DNA from 4 places in the Streptomyces sp. NPDC020845 genome. Region 4 is predicted to be linked to each of the others. Evidence: riboswitches for the same ligand, from Rfam matches in the RefSeq annotation. Region 4 holds a riboswitch; each other region holds the start of a gene.
What was found. A riboswitch is a leader RNA that binds a small molecule or an ion and turns the genes downstream of it on or off. The one in region 4 is predicted to bind cobalamin.
Positions count from the first base shown of each region.

Region 1: it holds a riboswitch for cobalamin, as region 4 does, so the genes downstream of both, cobN (cobaltochelatase subunit CobN) here and ACH4U7_RS17645 (CbtB-domain containing protein) in region 4, are expected to answer to the same signal.
Region 2: it holds a riboswitch for cobalamin, as region 4 does, so the genes downstream of both, ACH4U7_RS27120 (ribonucleoside-diphosphate reductase subunit alpha) here and ACH4U7_RS17645 (CbtB-domain containing protein) in region 4, are expected to answer to the same signal.
Region 3: it holds a riboswitch for cobalamin, as region 4 does, so the genes downstream of both, ACH4U7_RS04215 (cobalamin biosynthesis protein) here and ACH4U7_RS17645 (CbtB-domain containing protein) in region 4, are expected to answer to the same signal.

Region 1 covers NZ_JBIRSJ010000001.1:879,643-882,841, forward strand. Annotated here, with positions in the region: gene ACH4U7_RS03035 (nitrite reductase) at 1-1,502, opposite strand, end outside; cobalamin riboswitch at 1,807-1,970, shown strand; gene cobN (cobaltochelatase subunit CobN) at 2,004-3,199, shown strand, end outside.
Region 2 covers NZ_JBIRSJ010000010.1:230,951-234,149, forward strand. Annotated here, with positions in the region: gene ACH4U7_RS27115 (FGGY family carbohydrate kinase) at 1-1,406, shown strand, start outside; cobalamin riboswitch at 1,714-1,844, shown strand; gene ACH4U7_RS27120 (ribonucleoside-diphosphate reductase subunit alpha) at 1,969-3,199, shown strand, end outside.
Region 3 covers NZ_JBIRSJ010000002.1:57,263-60,461, reverse strand. Annotated here, with positions in the region: gene ACH4U7_RS04220 (cobyric acid synthase) at 1-488, opposite strand, end outside; partial or broken gene ACH4U7_RS04215 (cobalamin biosynthesis protein) at 854-1,897, opposite strand; cobalamin riboswitch at 2,071-2,207, opposite strand; gene ACH4U7_RS04210 (hypothetical protein) at 2,375-2,641, opposite strand; gene ACH4U7_RS04205 (anion permease) at 2,654-3,199, opposite strand, start outside.
Region 4 covers NZ_JBIRSJ010000006.1:427,421-430,619, forward strand. Annotated here, with positions in the region: gene ACH4U7_RS17635 (histidine phosphatase family protein) at 69-647, shown strand; gene ACH4U7_RS17640 (CbtA family protein) at 686-1,450, opposite strand; gene ACH4U7_RS17645 (CbtB-domain containing protein) at 1,473-1,694, opposite strand; cobalamin riboswitch at 1,731-1,882, opposite strand; gene ACH4U7_RS17650 (RidA family protein) at 1,942-2,343, opposite strand; gene ACH4U7_RS17655 (acyl-CoA dehydrogenase family protein) at 2,412-3,199, opposite strand, start outside.

The DNA of each region.
Region 1 (3,199 bases), on a different contig from region 4:
GCGCCGACCCCGAACCAGGGGGAGCGCGGCGCGGTCACCAGCCCGGCGTCGGCGAGTTCCCGCAGCGCGGCCTCGGCACCGCCCGGGGAGAAGCCGGGCAGCACCACGCCGCGCCAGGGTGTCACACGCAACTCGCCCGAGCCGCTCCGGGCGGCGAGCTCGGCGAGCAGCCGCCACCGCGCGGCGGTGAGCCGCCCCAGCGGGACGGCGACCGACACCGCGCACCGCCCGTCCGGCCCGGCGACGAGCCCGACGAGTGGTGTGCTCGGCGCGGTGGTTGGGGAGTGAGGGCTGAGGGGTATGGCCTGGATTCCTGCATCGGCGAGTCGCCCGGCCAATTGGTCGGCCGTCACGGCGTGTCGCGCCGGCAGCTCGCTCACACGCCACGCGCGTGTGCCACTCGCGCGCACGGCGTCGAGAAACGCCACCGCGGCCAGCGCCGCCGCGCGCGGCGCGTCCGCGGCGCGTACCCGGAGCTCGGCGCCCGGAGTGTCGGCACCCTCCGGCCGGCTGCCCCGGCGCGCCGGGACGGCTGCCGTGCCGGGGACGCCCGCCGCGCCGCGAGTGCCCGCCGTGCGGGGCGCGCTCGCCGTGCGGGGGGCGCTCGGCGGGCCAGGGGTGCCCGCCACGCCGGGTGTGCCTGGCGTGTCTGGGGTGCTTGCGGCGTCAGGAGCACCCCCTGCGCCCTGGGGGCTCGCACTGTCAGGCGCCCCCGCCGCACCAGGGGCGCCCGCGGCGCTGCGAGTGCCTGCCGTGCGGGGTGCGCCCGCCGCACCAGGCGCACCCATCGTGCCAGGCGCACCCACCGTGCCAGTCGTCCCCGGCAGGGCAGGTGCGCCCGCCGCGCCACGGGTGTCCGCCACGCACGCCCCGGCGGGCTCCGGGCGCGTGTCCGATCGCGCGCCCGGACGGGCCGGTTCGTGCCCCCCGGCGGAGCCGAGCCGCAGCACCGCCTCGCCGTCCGGCGCTGCGATCAATGTCACATCCGCGCCCAGCGCCGCCACATCGCCGCGCCCGTCGTCGAGCGCGAACAGGAACCGGCCCGACAGCCCCGCCAGTTCGGCCAATCCGGAACCCGCGGGCGCGTTGTCGCACAGCAGGGCGTCCAGCTCTCTCGCCCACGCCGAGACATCCGCGTGCCCCGCCCCGTCCAGCCCGGACAGCGGGGACGCCACGATGTTGCGCACCCGGTCGTGGCGGTCCGACGGGAGCAGCCCTGCCGTCCGCAGCCGGGCCGCGAGTCCGGCTCCGCACCCCGCGTCGAGGCCGCGCAGCTGCAGATTGCCCCGGGAGGTGAGATCCAGCCGGCCGTCGCCCAACTCCTCGGCCGCGAGCGCCAGCACGAGCGCCTGACGCACCGTCAGGAGCCCGGCGGGCAGCCGCACCCGGGCCAGTGCGCCGTCGTCCGCCGAGTGCAGGCGCAGCGCGCCGGGGCAGGCGTCGTCGCGACCGCGCGCGGGGGTTTCGTCCCCTGGTGGGGCGGTTGTCGGGGGGAGGGGCATGGCGGCGAGCATACCGACGATTGCGTTCGGCTCACCGCCCCGCGGCAGGTCAGAAGCGCTCGGACCGTCCAACAGCAGGGCCCGCGGCGTCGCGTGCCGATGGCTCTCTCCCCCAGCTACCGCTGGCAGGCGCCCCCAGCCGCACCGCGCTCGTCGCACGCAGGGGGTACCTCCCAGCGGTAGCTGGGGGAGCCGCCGCGCTCTCCTCACGCGGCACACCCGGACTCGGCCCTCGACCCTCCCCGCAGGCCCTGCGGGCCTGGGAGGTACCCCTCCTTCCCCCGCGTTCCCTACTGCCGGACGGTTTTACTATGCTCACGGCGGGTCGGTCCCGGCCCGCCACAACAAAAGACGGCAAAAAGGGTAGGAAGCCGGTGGAAATCCGGCGCGGTCCCGCCACTGTGAGCGCGGCAGCCGGTATTGCGACGGCCGCGCGAGCCAGGAACTCCCGCCGTCTTCAACCCGCCCGGGGCGCGGACCCCGAGGAAGGCCTGCCGTCGCATGATCCTGCTGCTGTCGACGTCCGACACCGACCTGCTCAGTGCCCGCGCGGCACAGACTCCGGTGCCCTATCGGCTCGCCAACCCGGCCCGGCTCCCCCTGGACGAGCTGCCCGCGCTCCTCGACGGCGTCGAACTCGTCGTCGTACGGCTGCTCGGCGGGGTGCGCGCCTGGCAGGAAGGGCTCGACGCGCTGCTCGCCGGGGACCGCCCGGTCGTGGTCCTGACCGGCGAACAGGCCCCGGACGCCCAGCTCATGGAGGCGTCCACGGTCCCGGTCGGGATCGCCGCCGAGGCCCACGCCTATCTCGCGCACGGCGGGCCCGGCAACCTCGGCCAGCTGGCCCGCTTCCTGTCCGACACCGTCCTGCTGACAGGCCACGGCTTCGAGCCGCCCGCACCCGCGCCCTCGTGGGGCCCGCTGGAGCGCACCGCGCGCGAGGACGTCACCGGCCCGCGGATCGCCGTGCTCTACTACCGCGCCCACCACATGAGCGGCAACACCGCCTTCGTCGAGGCGCTGTGCCAGGCCGTCGAGGACACCGGGGGCCGCGCGCTGCCGCTGTACGTCGCCTCGCTGCGCGCACCCGAGCCCGAGTTGCTGGAAGCCCTCGCCGAGGCTGACGCGGTGGTGACCACCGTGCTCGCCGCGGGCGGTACCCGGCCCGCCGAGGCATCGGCCGGCGGCGATGACGAGGCGTGGGACGCGGGCGCGCTGGCCGGGCTGGACGTCCCGGTGCTCCAGGCGCTGTGCCTGACCGGCCCGCGCGCCGCGTGGGAGGCGAATGACGAGGGTCTTTCGCCTCTGGACGCGGCGACCCAGGTCGCCGTCCCGGAGTTCGACGGACGGCTGATCACGGTGCCGTTCTCCTTCAAGGAGACCGACGAGGACGGCCTGCCCGTCTATGTCGCCGACCCCGAGCGCGCCGCGCGTGTCGCGGGAATCGCCGTACGACACGCCCGGCTGCGCCACATACCGGCGGCCGACAAGCGCCTCGCGCTCGTGCTGTCCGCCTACCCCACCAAGCACTCCCGCATCGGCAACGCCGTCGGCCTGGACACGCCCGCCAGCGCCGTCGCCCTGCTGCGCCGGCTGCGCGCGGACGGCTTCGACCTCGGCCCGGTGGAGGGACCCGAGGCGTTGCCCGGTCTCGCCTCCGGCGACGGTGACGAGCTGATCCGGGCCCTCATCGAGGC
Region 2 (3,199 bases), on a different contig from region 4:
CCCTGGCCGCCGCGAGCCGCCCCAGCCGGCTCGACCGCCTGCCCGGCGGGCGGGTCGAGCAGGACCTGGAGGACGTGCTGCGCACGGTCGCCGAGGTGGTCCGCGAGGTGACCGCCGCCCTGGCCGCCAACGGCCTGGCGGCTCCGGTCGCGCTCGCGCTCACCGGGCAGGGCGACGGGCTGTGGCTGCGCGACGCGGCGGGCCGGGCGGTGCGCCCGCCGATCTCGTGGATGGACGGCCGGGCGAACGACACCGTGACCCGGTGGGGCGAGGACGGCACCATCCGCGAGCTCTACCGGCTCACCGGCTCCGGGGTGTTCCCCGGCTGCCACGCGCCGCTGCTGCGCTGGCTGGCCGACCACGAGCCGGAGGCGCTGGCGCGCGCGGAGGTCGCGGGCTACTGCGTGGACGCGGTGGCGCAGCGGCTCACCGGCGTCATCGGCGTGGACGCCTCGGACGCGTCCATGCCCTTCCTGGACGTGACCACGCGCGAGTATGTCCCCAAAGCCCTGGAAGCGTGTGGAATCGCCGAATACGCCCGGCTGTTGCCGCCACCCGCCGCGCCCGGCACCGTACGGCGGCTGGACGAGGCGGGCGCGAAGCTGCTCGGGCTGCCGGCCGGACTGCCCGTCACGGCGGGCCCGTACGACCTTCCGGCCTGCGCGATCGGCAGCGGGGTCGAGGAGGTGGGCGACGGCCTGCTGATCGTCGGCACCACGCTGGCCAGCCAAGTCCTCACCGACAGCGCGCGGATCGACCCGGCCGCCGACCCGGCGGGCATGTGGCTGTGCGTACCCGACCGGGACCGCTGGCTGCGCGGTATGCCCGCCATGGTGGGCACGGCGGCCCTGGAGTGGGTCCTGGAGTTCGCCGGGGCCACCACCGCCGACCTGGACGCGCTGCTCGCCGCGAGCCCGCCAGGGGCGCGCGGGGTGACCGCGCTGCCCTTCCTGTCCGACGCGGGCGAGCGGGCCCCGTTCGTGGAGCCCGCCGCGCGGGGCCGGTTGGACGGGCTGACCCTCGCCACGACACGCGCGGACGCCGTACGGGCCGTCTGCGAGGCCGTGGCGTACGCGGCCCGGCACTGCCTGGAGGCCGCGGGGCTGACGGCGAGCCTGGCGGCGTGCGGAGGCGGCACCCGATCCGCCGCCTGGACCCAGCTGTTCGCGGACGTCCTCGGCCGGCCGGTGCGCATCCCCGACGAGCCCGAGGTGGGCGCGCGCGGCGCGGTCGCGGTCGCCTGGCGGGCGCTCGGCGACCCGGTGGACGCGTCACAATGGCGAGCCGATTCGCGTACTGTCGTACCGGACGCGGACCGCGCCGAGGCATACGAGCGCGGCTACGCGGACTACCGGGCCAGGCTGGCCCGTACCCTCGCGGAGTGGCGGGCAACGACGCCCGCTTAGAGTTCGACCCGGAGTTCGACCCGGCGCCGCGCCGGACCCGATGACGAGCCCTTGCCGGGCCGTGTCAGGCTCGCGCCCGGCCGCCCGCGCCGGACCCTCGCCAGGACCGCCCCAGGGCCCGTGTCGGGCCCGCCTCAGGGCCCGCGTCAGGCCGGTCTCAGGCCCGCGCAAGGCCTGCCTCGGGCCCGTGTCCGGCTCGTGCCAAGTGCGCGTCAAGACCGCGCCAAGTCCGGCACTGAATAGCACATTCGTACGAAACACTCCACCTCGCGACACAACATGTGGGGGCGCGTGCGCTCGCCACCACAAGATGTATGCTCATGCTCGCTGTCGCCGCAGGGGAATCCGGTGGGAATCCGGAACTGTCCCGCAACGGTGTACGCGTACGCTTTTGCGTACCCGCAAGTCCGAGGACCTGCCGACAGCCGTCTCATACGTCCGGGCCTCGCGGGTTGGGCCGGTGGACGCTGCGCGGTATGCCGTCCGCTGTTTCGGCATGCCCGTACGCGCCCATCGCTCACCGCCCCGCAAGGCCCCTAGCCGAGCGAGGGAGAGCACTTCAGTGACCATCGCGCCAGCCGATCCGGTTTCAGAGGCAGCGGCTATTCAGGGAGCGGACGACGCGCCCGGGACCGCCCTGCTGCGGACCCTGACGGAGCTCACCGCCGACCTGCCCGCCACCGACCCCGGCAAGGTCGCGGCCGCCGCCCTGCGCGGCCGCCATCCCGGTTCGGACGAGGCGGAGTTGCGCACTCTCGCGACCGAAGCGGCGGCCGGGCTGATCGCCGAGGAGCCGGAGTACTCGAAGCTCGCCGCGCGGCTGCTGACCCTCGCCATCGCCGAGGAGGCGGCCGGGCAGGGCGCGGTCTCCTTCTCCGCCTCGGTGGCCGTGGGGCACCGCGAGGGCCTGATCGCGGACGGCACGGCCGAGTTCGTGACCGCCCACGCCGCCCGCCTGGACGCCCTGGTAGACAAGGCGCTGGCCGACGGCGCCGACGACCGCTTCGGCTACTTCGGGCTGCGCACGCTGCACAGCCGCTATCTGCTCCGCCACCCGATCACCCGCCAGGTGATCGAGACCCCGCAGCACTTCCTGCTGCGAGTGGCCTGCGGGCTGGCCGAGGACCACTCGGAGCGGGCGCTCGACGACGTCGCCGAGCTCTACCGGCTCACCAGCACGCTGTCCTACCTGCCCAGCTCCCCCACCCTGTTCAACTCCGGCACCCGGCACCCGCAGATGTCGTCCTGCTATCTGCTGGACTCGCCGCTGGACGAACTGGACTCGATCTACAACCGCTACCACCAGGTCGCGCGGCTCTCCAAGCACGCGGGCGGCATCGGCCTGTCGTACTCGCGCATCCGCGCCCGCGGTTCGCTGATCCGCGGCACCAACGGGCACTCCAACGGCATCGTGCCGTTCCTGCGCACGCTCGACGCCTCCGTCGCCGCCGTCAACCAGGGCGGCCGGCGCAAGGGCGCGGCCTGTGTGTACCTGGAGACCTGGCACGCGGACATCGAGGAGTTCCTGGAGCTGCGGGACAACACGGGCGAAGAGGCCCGCCGCACCCACAACCTCAACATCGCGCACTGGATCCCGGACGAGTTCATGCGCCGGGTCGAGGCCGACGCCGACTGGTCGCTGTTCTCGCCGGTCGACGCGCCCGCGCTGGTCGACCTGTGGGGCGAGGAGTTCGACGCCGCGTACCGGAAGGCCGAGGCGGAGGGTCTTGCCGTCAAGACCGTCCCGGCGCGCCAGCTGTACGCCCGGATGATGCGCACCCTCGCGCAGACCG
Region 3 (3,199 bases), on a different contig from region 4:
GCGAGCCCCAGGTTGACGATGTCGGTGCGGCGCAGATTGATCTCGGCGGGGCTGCCCGCGCCCTCGCAGATCACCGCGTCGTGCGTACGCCGAAGCTCGGCCAGGCATTCGGTGACGGTCCCCAGCAGCGCCTCCTGCCGCCCCGCATGGTAGCCACGCGCGCTCAACTCGCCCACCGGCTTGCCCAGCAGCACCACTTGGCTGCTGCGGTCGCTGCCGGGCTTGAGCAGGACGGGGTTCATCAGCGCGCTCGGCTCGACGCGCGCGGCGGCGGCCTGCATGGCCTGGGCGCGGCCGATCTCCGCCCCGTCGCGGGTCACGAAGGAGTTGAGCGACATGTTCTGCGCCTTGAAGGGCGCGACGCTGACGCCCTTACGGCTGAGCCAGCGGCAGATTCCGGCCGTGACGACGCTCTTGCCCGCGTCCGAGGTCGTACCCGCGACGAGCAGCCCGCCGCCCGGCGCACCCCCGCCCTGTATCCCGCTCATCCTCAGTCCCTCCCCGCGGCCGTCGGCCGCACCGTCGCCGGATCGCCGGACCGGCCCGCGCCGGGTGCCTCGTATGAGCGTGTCTTGGCGCGCTGTGCGTGCTGGACCGAGGAGCCGCGCAGCGACGGAGGAGCGAGCGGTGACGAAGGAAGCCCGCGCGTTGGAGCGCGCCGGGACTGAGCGGGAGGGAGGGGCATGGACCGTGCCCAGCGGGCGAGCGCGCCATGTGGGGCCCGCGCGGCGGGTACGGGCGCGGCACCGGGCCGCGCGGCCGTACCGGCCGACCTCGGCGCCACGCCTGCCGTCGGCCGGGCTCCCGCAGCCAGCCGAGCCCCCACAACCAGCCGAGCCCCCACAACCAGCCGAGCCCCCACGGCCAGCCGGGCCGCGGCGGACACGCCGAGCGCCAGGGCGCCGACGCGCCGCGAAAGCCGTACCGCGCGCTCGATGTCGGCCGCCTCGACCGGCCGCCCGCCGGGGTTGAGCACCGGCCGGTGCTCAACGCGGCCGCCGTATGTGAGCGTGCCGCCCAGCCGTACGCCGAGCGCGCCCGCGAACGCGGCCTCCACGGGGCCCGCGTTGGGGCTCGGATGGCGGTGGCCGTCGCGCCGCCAGGCGCGCCACGCGCCGCGCGGATCGGGCCCGGCCAGGGCGGCCAGCGCCGCGGTGAGCCGTGCGCCGGGCCAGCCGGCGAGGTCGTCCAGCCGGGCCGAGGCCCAACCGAACCGCCGGTAGCGCGGGGACTTGTGGCCCACCATCGCGTCCAGGGTGTTGACGGCCCGGAAGCCGACCAGGCCCGGCACCCCGCCGACTGCCCCCCACACCAGCGCGCCCACAACGGCGTCCGAGGTGTTCTCGGCGACCGACTCGACAACCGCGCGTGCGATCTGCGACTCGTCCAGCGCCTGCGGATCGCGCCCGCACAGGTGCGGCAGCCGCCGCCGGGCGGCGTCCAGGTCACCGGCGGTCAGTGCGCCGCCGATAGCCCGTGCCTCCCGGCCCAGCGTCGTGCCGCCGAGCACCGCCCACGTGACGGCGGCGGTCAGTACGGTCTGCGCGGCGGGGGAGCGGCGCCCCAGAGCGGAGGTTTCCGCGGCGGGGCGCCCCAAGACGGGACGTCCCGAGGGTTTCAGGACAGCGCTGCCCAGAGCGGAGCCTCCCGACGCGGGGTGTCCCAAGGCCCGTACGGCGCGCACCGACAGCACGGCGCCCGCGGCCGCGCCGCCCGCGCACAGCGCGGTGTAGAGAGCCCCGGATCCGCGGTGGTCGCGCCACAGCAGCCGCTCGACGGCCAGGGCGGCGCGCCCGAACGCGGCCACAGGATGGCCGCGGCGCGGATCGCCCATGGCGAGGTCGCCGAGAAAGCCGAGGGCGGCGCCGCACGCGTACGAGGCGTGATCGGCACGCATCGTCAGTCCGCCGTCTTGCCTCGGAACATGGCGAACGTCAGGAACATCAGGAGTGGCGGGGACGCCGGGACGTGGCGGAGGGGCCGCGGGCGGGTCGGCGGCATGGCGGTGCCGGGCATGGCGGTATGTCCTCACTCAGGGTCCGCGCCCTGGTTCGACGTGACCGGCGGTGAGAGTCTCCTGGCTCCCGGATCCGCGCTTCTCCCGGTCTTCCAGCCGCCGTGTGGACGGCCGTGACTCGTACGGGCGATGGGAGAGCGCTCCCCGGTGACAGTGGCGGGACCGCGCCGGATTCTCACCGGCTTCCTCTCCTGCCGCCGTTTGGCTCCGGAAGTCCACCATGGGCCGCGAATGGCCGTCAACTCGCGAATGCCCCACCCTGTGTGAGTGTGCCGAGGAGCACATGCCACGGCCGCCGGGCTGGAACGCGCTGGTCGGCGCGTTCCAGCCCGGCGACCGTGAGTGGGTCGAACGGAGTCAGGCCACGATCAGGTTGATGCCGTACGCCACGGCCGCCGCGCACAGCGCGAAGCAGAGGTACGCGCCGGCGCGCGCGGGGCCGAAGGCGCCGCCGGCCGGGGCCGGAGCGGCGGACGCGGTGGCGGCCGTGTCGGTGCCCGCCTCCGCCTGCTGCGGCTTACGGGAGGTGCCGAGGATGCCGAGGGTGAAGACGCCCACGAAGCCGACGGTCACCGCGAGGCTGATGCCGAAGACCTGGCCGAGGGCCGCCCAGTCGATGCTCATCGCGTTACTTCCTTAGCTGGTGCTGCCGGTGGCCGCGGAGGCGCCTGCCGGGGTGGCGGAGGAGGAGATGGAAGCGGCAGAGACGGGCGGCGGAGCCACGGACTGGAGGGCCGCCGTGACGACACCCACCGGCTCGGCCGGCAGCGCCGCAGCCTCGTCGATGTCGTTGACGTTGGTGTGGTCGACGGGCTTGCGGCGCGAGGCCGCCCAGATCCCGGCGCAGGCGGCGACCGCGAGCACGGCGACCGCCGTGACGCCCCAGTCGCCCTGGTCCGCCAGCAGCGCGGCGCCGCCCGCGACGAGGCCCGCGGCGGGCAGGGTGAGCACCCAGGCGAGGACCATGCGGCCCGCGGTGGACCACCGCACCACAGCGCCCTTGCGGCCGACCCCCGCGCCCATCACGGAGCCGGAGCAGACCTGGGTGGTGGAGAGCGCGAAGCCGATGTGCGACGAGGCGAGGATGACGGTCGCGGCGCCGGTCTGGGCGGCGAAGCCCTGCGGCGGCTGGATGTCGGTGATGCCCTTGCCCATGGTGCGGATGATGCGCCAGCCGCCCAG
Region 4 (3,199 bases):
AGGTGCGGGCCCACCGGTGGTTACGTATGTGCCGTACCGCCCATGGCACAGGTAGGAGGAGCGAGCGCGTGACCAGCCGCGTCACCTTCATCTCAGCCGCGATGAGTCCATCGCTGCGCCAGGCCCGGTTCGACGACGGCACGACCCCTCTTGAGGACGGCGGCGCGGCGCGGGCCCGCGCCGTGGCCGGGGCGCTGCCCTCGGCCGCCCGCGCCGTCACCTCCCCCAGCCTGCGCTGCCGGGAGACCGCCGCCGCGCTGGGACTCGGCGTGGCCGAGCCCCGTACGGAGCTGGCCGGTCTGGACGCGGGCCGCTGGCGGGGCCTCGCCCTCGACGAGGTCGGTGCCGCCGAACCGGAGGCGGTGGCCCGGTGGCTGGCCGACCCGGCGGCCGCGCCCCACGGCGGGGAGTCGGTACGGGACCTGTGCCTGCGGATCGGACGGTGGCTCGACGCGGCGTCGCTGACGGACGGCCATACGCTCGCCGTGGTGGAGCCGGACGTGGTGCGGGCCGCGGTGGTGCATGTGCTGGGCGCGCCCGCGGCGGCCTTCTGGCGTGCCGACGTGCCGCCGCTGACCGTGACCGGGATCAGCGGACGGGCCGGACGCTGGAACCTCGGGCTGGGGCGGCCACTCGACCGCCCCTGAAGAGGGCCCCGACCGGTGAGGTCAGGGCGACGGTCGGATCACGGTCGGCTGGGGGCGGCCACCGGCGATGCCGGGGCCCTGGTGGCGGGCTTGGGACTCAGCAGGCGCTCGGCCAACTCGCCGAAGACCAGCCCGAAGCCTCCCCACAGGGTGACCTGGACGGCCAGCGCGGAGAGCCGGAACCGCCACAGCACGGTGGCCGGGAAATCGGCGGGCACCTCGTTGACGGCCGGCAGAAACGCAAACGCCAGGCCGATCAGCAGGGCGAAGGCGGCCACCGCGGCTACGGTGGCGTACCAAGTGCCCAGTTTCGGGGCGAGCCGCTTGCCGAGGATGGTCGCGGCGATCGCGAGGAGCACGCTGCCCACCATCATCAGCAGATACAGATTGGTCCGCTGGGAGATGGTGTCGGGGTCACCGACGGCGGGCGGATTGGCCGGGTACTTCAGGAACGGCACGACGTAGACCGCGAGCAGGGCGCAGCCGGACAGCAGCAGCGCGGTGGCCCGCGGGGTGAAGCGGCCGATGCGGCCCAGGGCGAAGCAGTAGGCGAGGGCGGCGATGCCGCCGAAGGCGACCCCGTAGATCAGAACACCGGTGGCCAGGCCGGCGGTGGACTGCAGGCTGCGGGAGACGAGTTCGACCTCGTGCTCATGCGCCGGGGCGTGGGACTCCTCGAAGCCGATCGCCTTGTCGACATTCGGTTCCCCGAGGAGATAGGCGACGATCAGGGCGAGCACGCCGGCCCCGAGGCCGGCGAGCATGCCACGGACGAGCAGGTTCCGTACCGTTGCGGAATTCATGAGGGTGTCGGCGTCCCTGGCGTCAGTGGCAGGGGAAACCGAGCAGGTGGCGGGCGTCGTGCACCCACTCGTGGACGTCCTCGCCGGAGACGACCGAGGTGGCGCCCTGTTCGGCGCCGACGAAGTACAGCAGGACCAGCATCAGGATGCCGAAGAACACCGCCCACGGGACGATCGCACCGATCGGCAGCTTGGCGGGGAGAGCGGGGGTGGTGGCGGTCGGCTGTGCGACATGCTGCGCCATGGCAGGGCCTCCTTAAGGGAGTTCGCGTCCCATTTCGGTGGTGCACTGGACGACGGCTACGGGTCTGACTCACAAGACGTCCCTTGGATCGTGTGGAACGTCTCGTTCACAGTGGCGCGACCGTGCCGGGTTCCCACCGGCTTCCGTCTTGCCGTCGTCGATATCGCACCGACGGTACCGCGTGGCGCGGGCCTGGCCAATACCGCACCAACCGGTGTGACGAGCGGAACGATGGGCGGGCGCGCCGCTACGGCAGCACCGCGATGCCGTCCAGCTCGACCATCGCCGCCTCGTCCCACAGCCGGACGACGCCGATGACCGCCATCGCGGGGTAGTCGCGGCCCGCCAGCTCCCGCCAGATGCGGCCGAGTTCGGGGGCGGACGCGCGGTAGGCCGCGACGTCGGTGGTGTGCACGGTCAGCCGGGCCAGGTCCGCGGGGGTGCCGCCGACCGCGGTCAGGGCGGTGAGCAGGTTGGCCAGTGCGCGCCGGAACTGGGCCGGAAGCGTGGCACCGACGACCGCGCCCGCGCCGTCCAGCGCCGTCTGACCCGCCAGGAAGACCAGACGGCCGCCGGTGGCCGTGACGGCGTGGCTGAAGCCGGTGGGCGGGGAGAGCTCGGGCGGGTTGGTGCGCAGCAGCGTGGACAGTTCGGACGACGCTTGCGGCTCTTGCGGCTCTTGCGGCTCTTGCGGCTCTTGCGGCTCTTGCGGCTCGGTCACCGGTACAGCTCCTTCGCGATGATCGTGCGCTGGACCTCGGTCGCGCCCTCGTAGATCCGGGGCGCGCGCACCTCGCGGTACAGGTGCTCCAGAAGATGCCCGCGGCGCAGCGCCCGCGCACCGTGGATCTGTACGGCGGCGTCCACGACGTACTGGGCGGTCTCGGTGGCCAGGAGCTTGGCCATCGCCGAGCTCCTGGCGATGCCCGGCGCGCCCTCGTCGTACGCGGTGGCGGCCGCGTAGACCAGGAGGCGGGCGGCCTCGGTGCGGGTGGCCATCTCGGCGAGCTGGTGGGAGACGGCCTGAAGGTCCTTCAGCGGCCCGCCGAATGCGGTGCGCTCCCCGGCGTGGGCCACGGACGCGTCGAGCGCGGCCTGGGCCATGCCGACGGCGAACGCGCCGACGCTCGGCCGCAGCAGGTTGAGGGTGCGCATGGCGACCCCGAACCCCTTGTCGGGCGCGCCCAGGACGTCCTCGCGGGTGACGGGGACGCCGTCGAAGGTGAGGCTGCCGATGGGGTGCGGGCTGAGCATGTCAAGACGCTCGCCGCTGAGCCCCGGCCGGTCGGCGGGGACGAGAAAGGCGGTGACGCCGCGCGAGCCCGCGCCCTGGGTGGTGCGGGCGAAGACGACGGTGAAGTCGGCCTCCGGGGCGTTGGAGATCCAGCACTTCTCGCCCTCCAGCCGCCAGCCACCCGCCCCGTCGGGGTCGGCCCGCAGGCCGAGCGCGGCGGCGTCGGAGCCGGCCTGCGGCTCGCTGAGCGCGAACGCGGCGACCGCGCGGC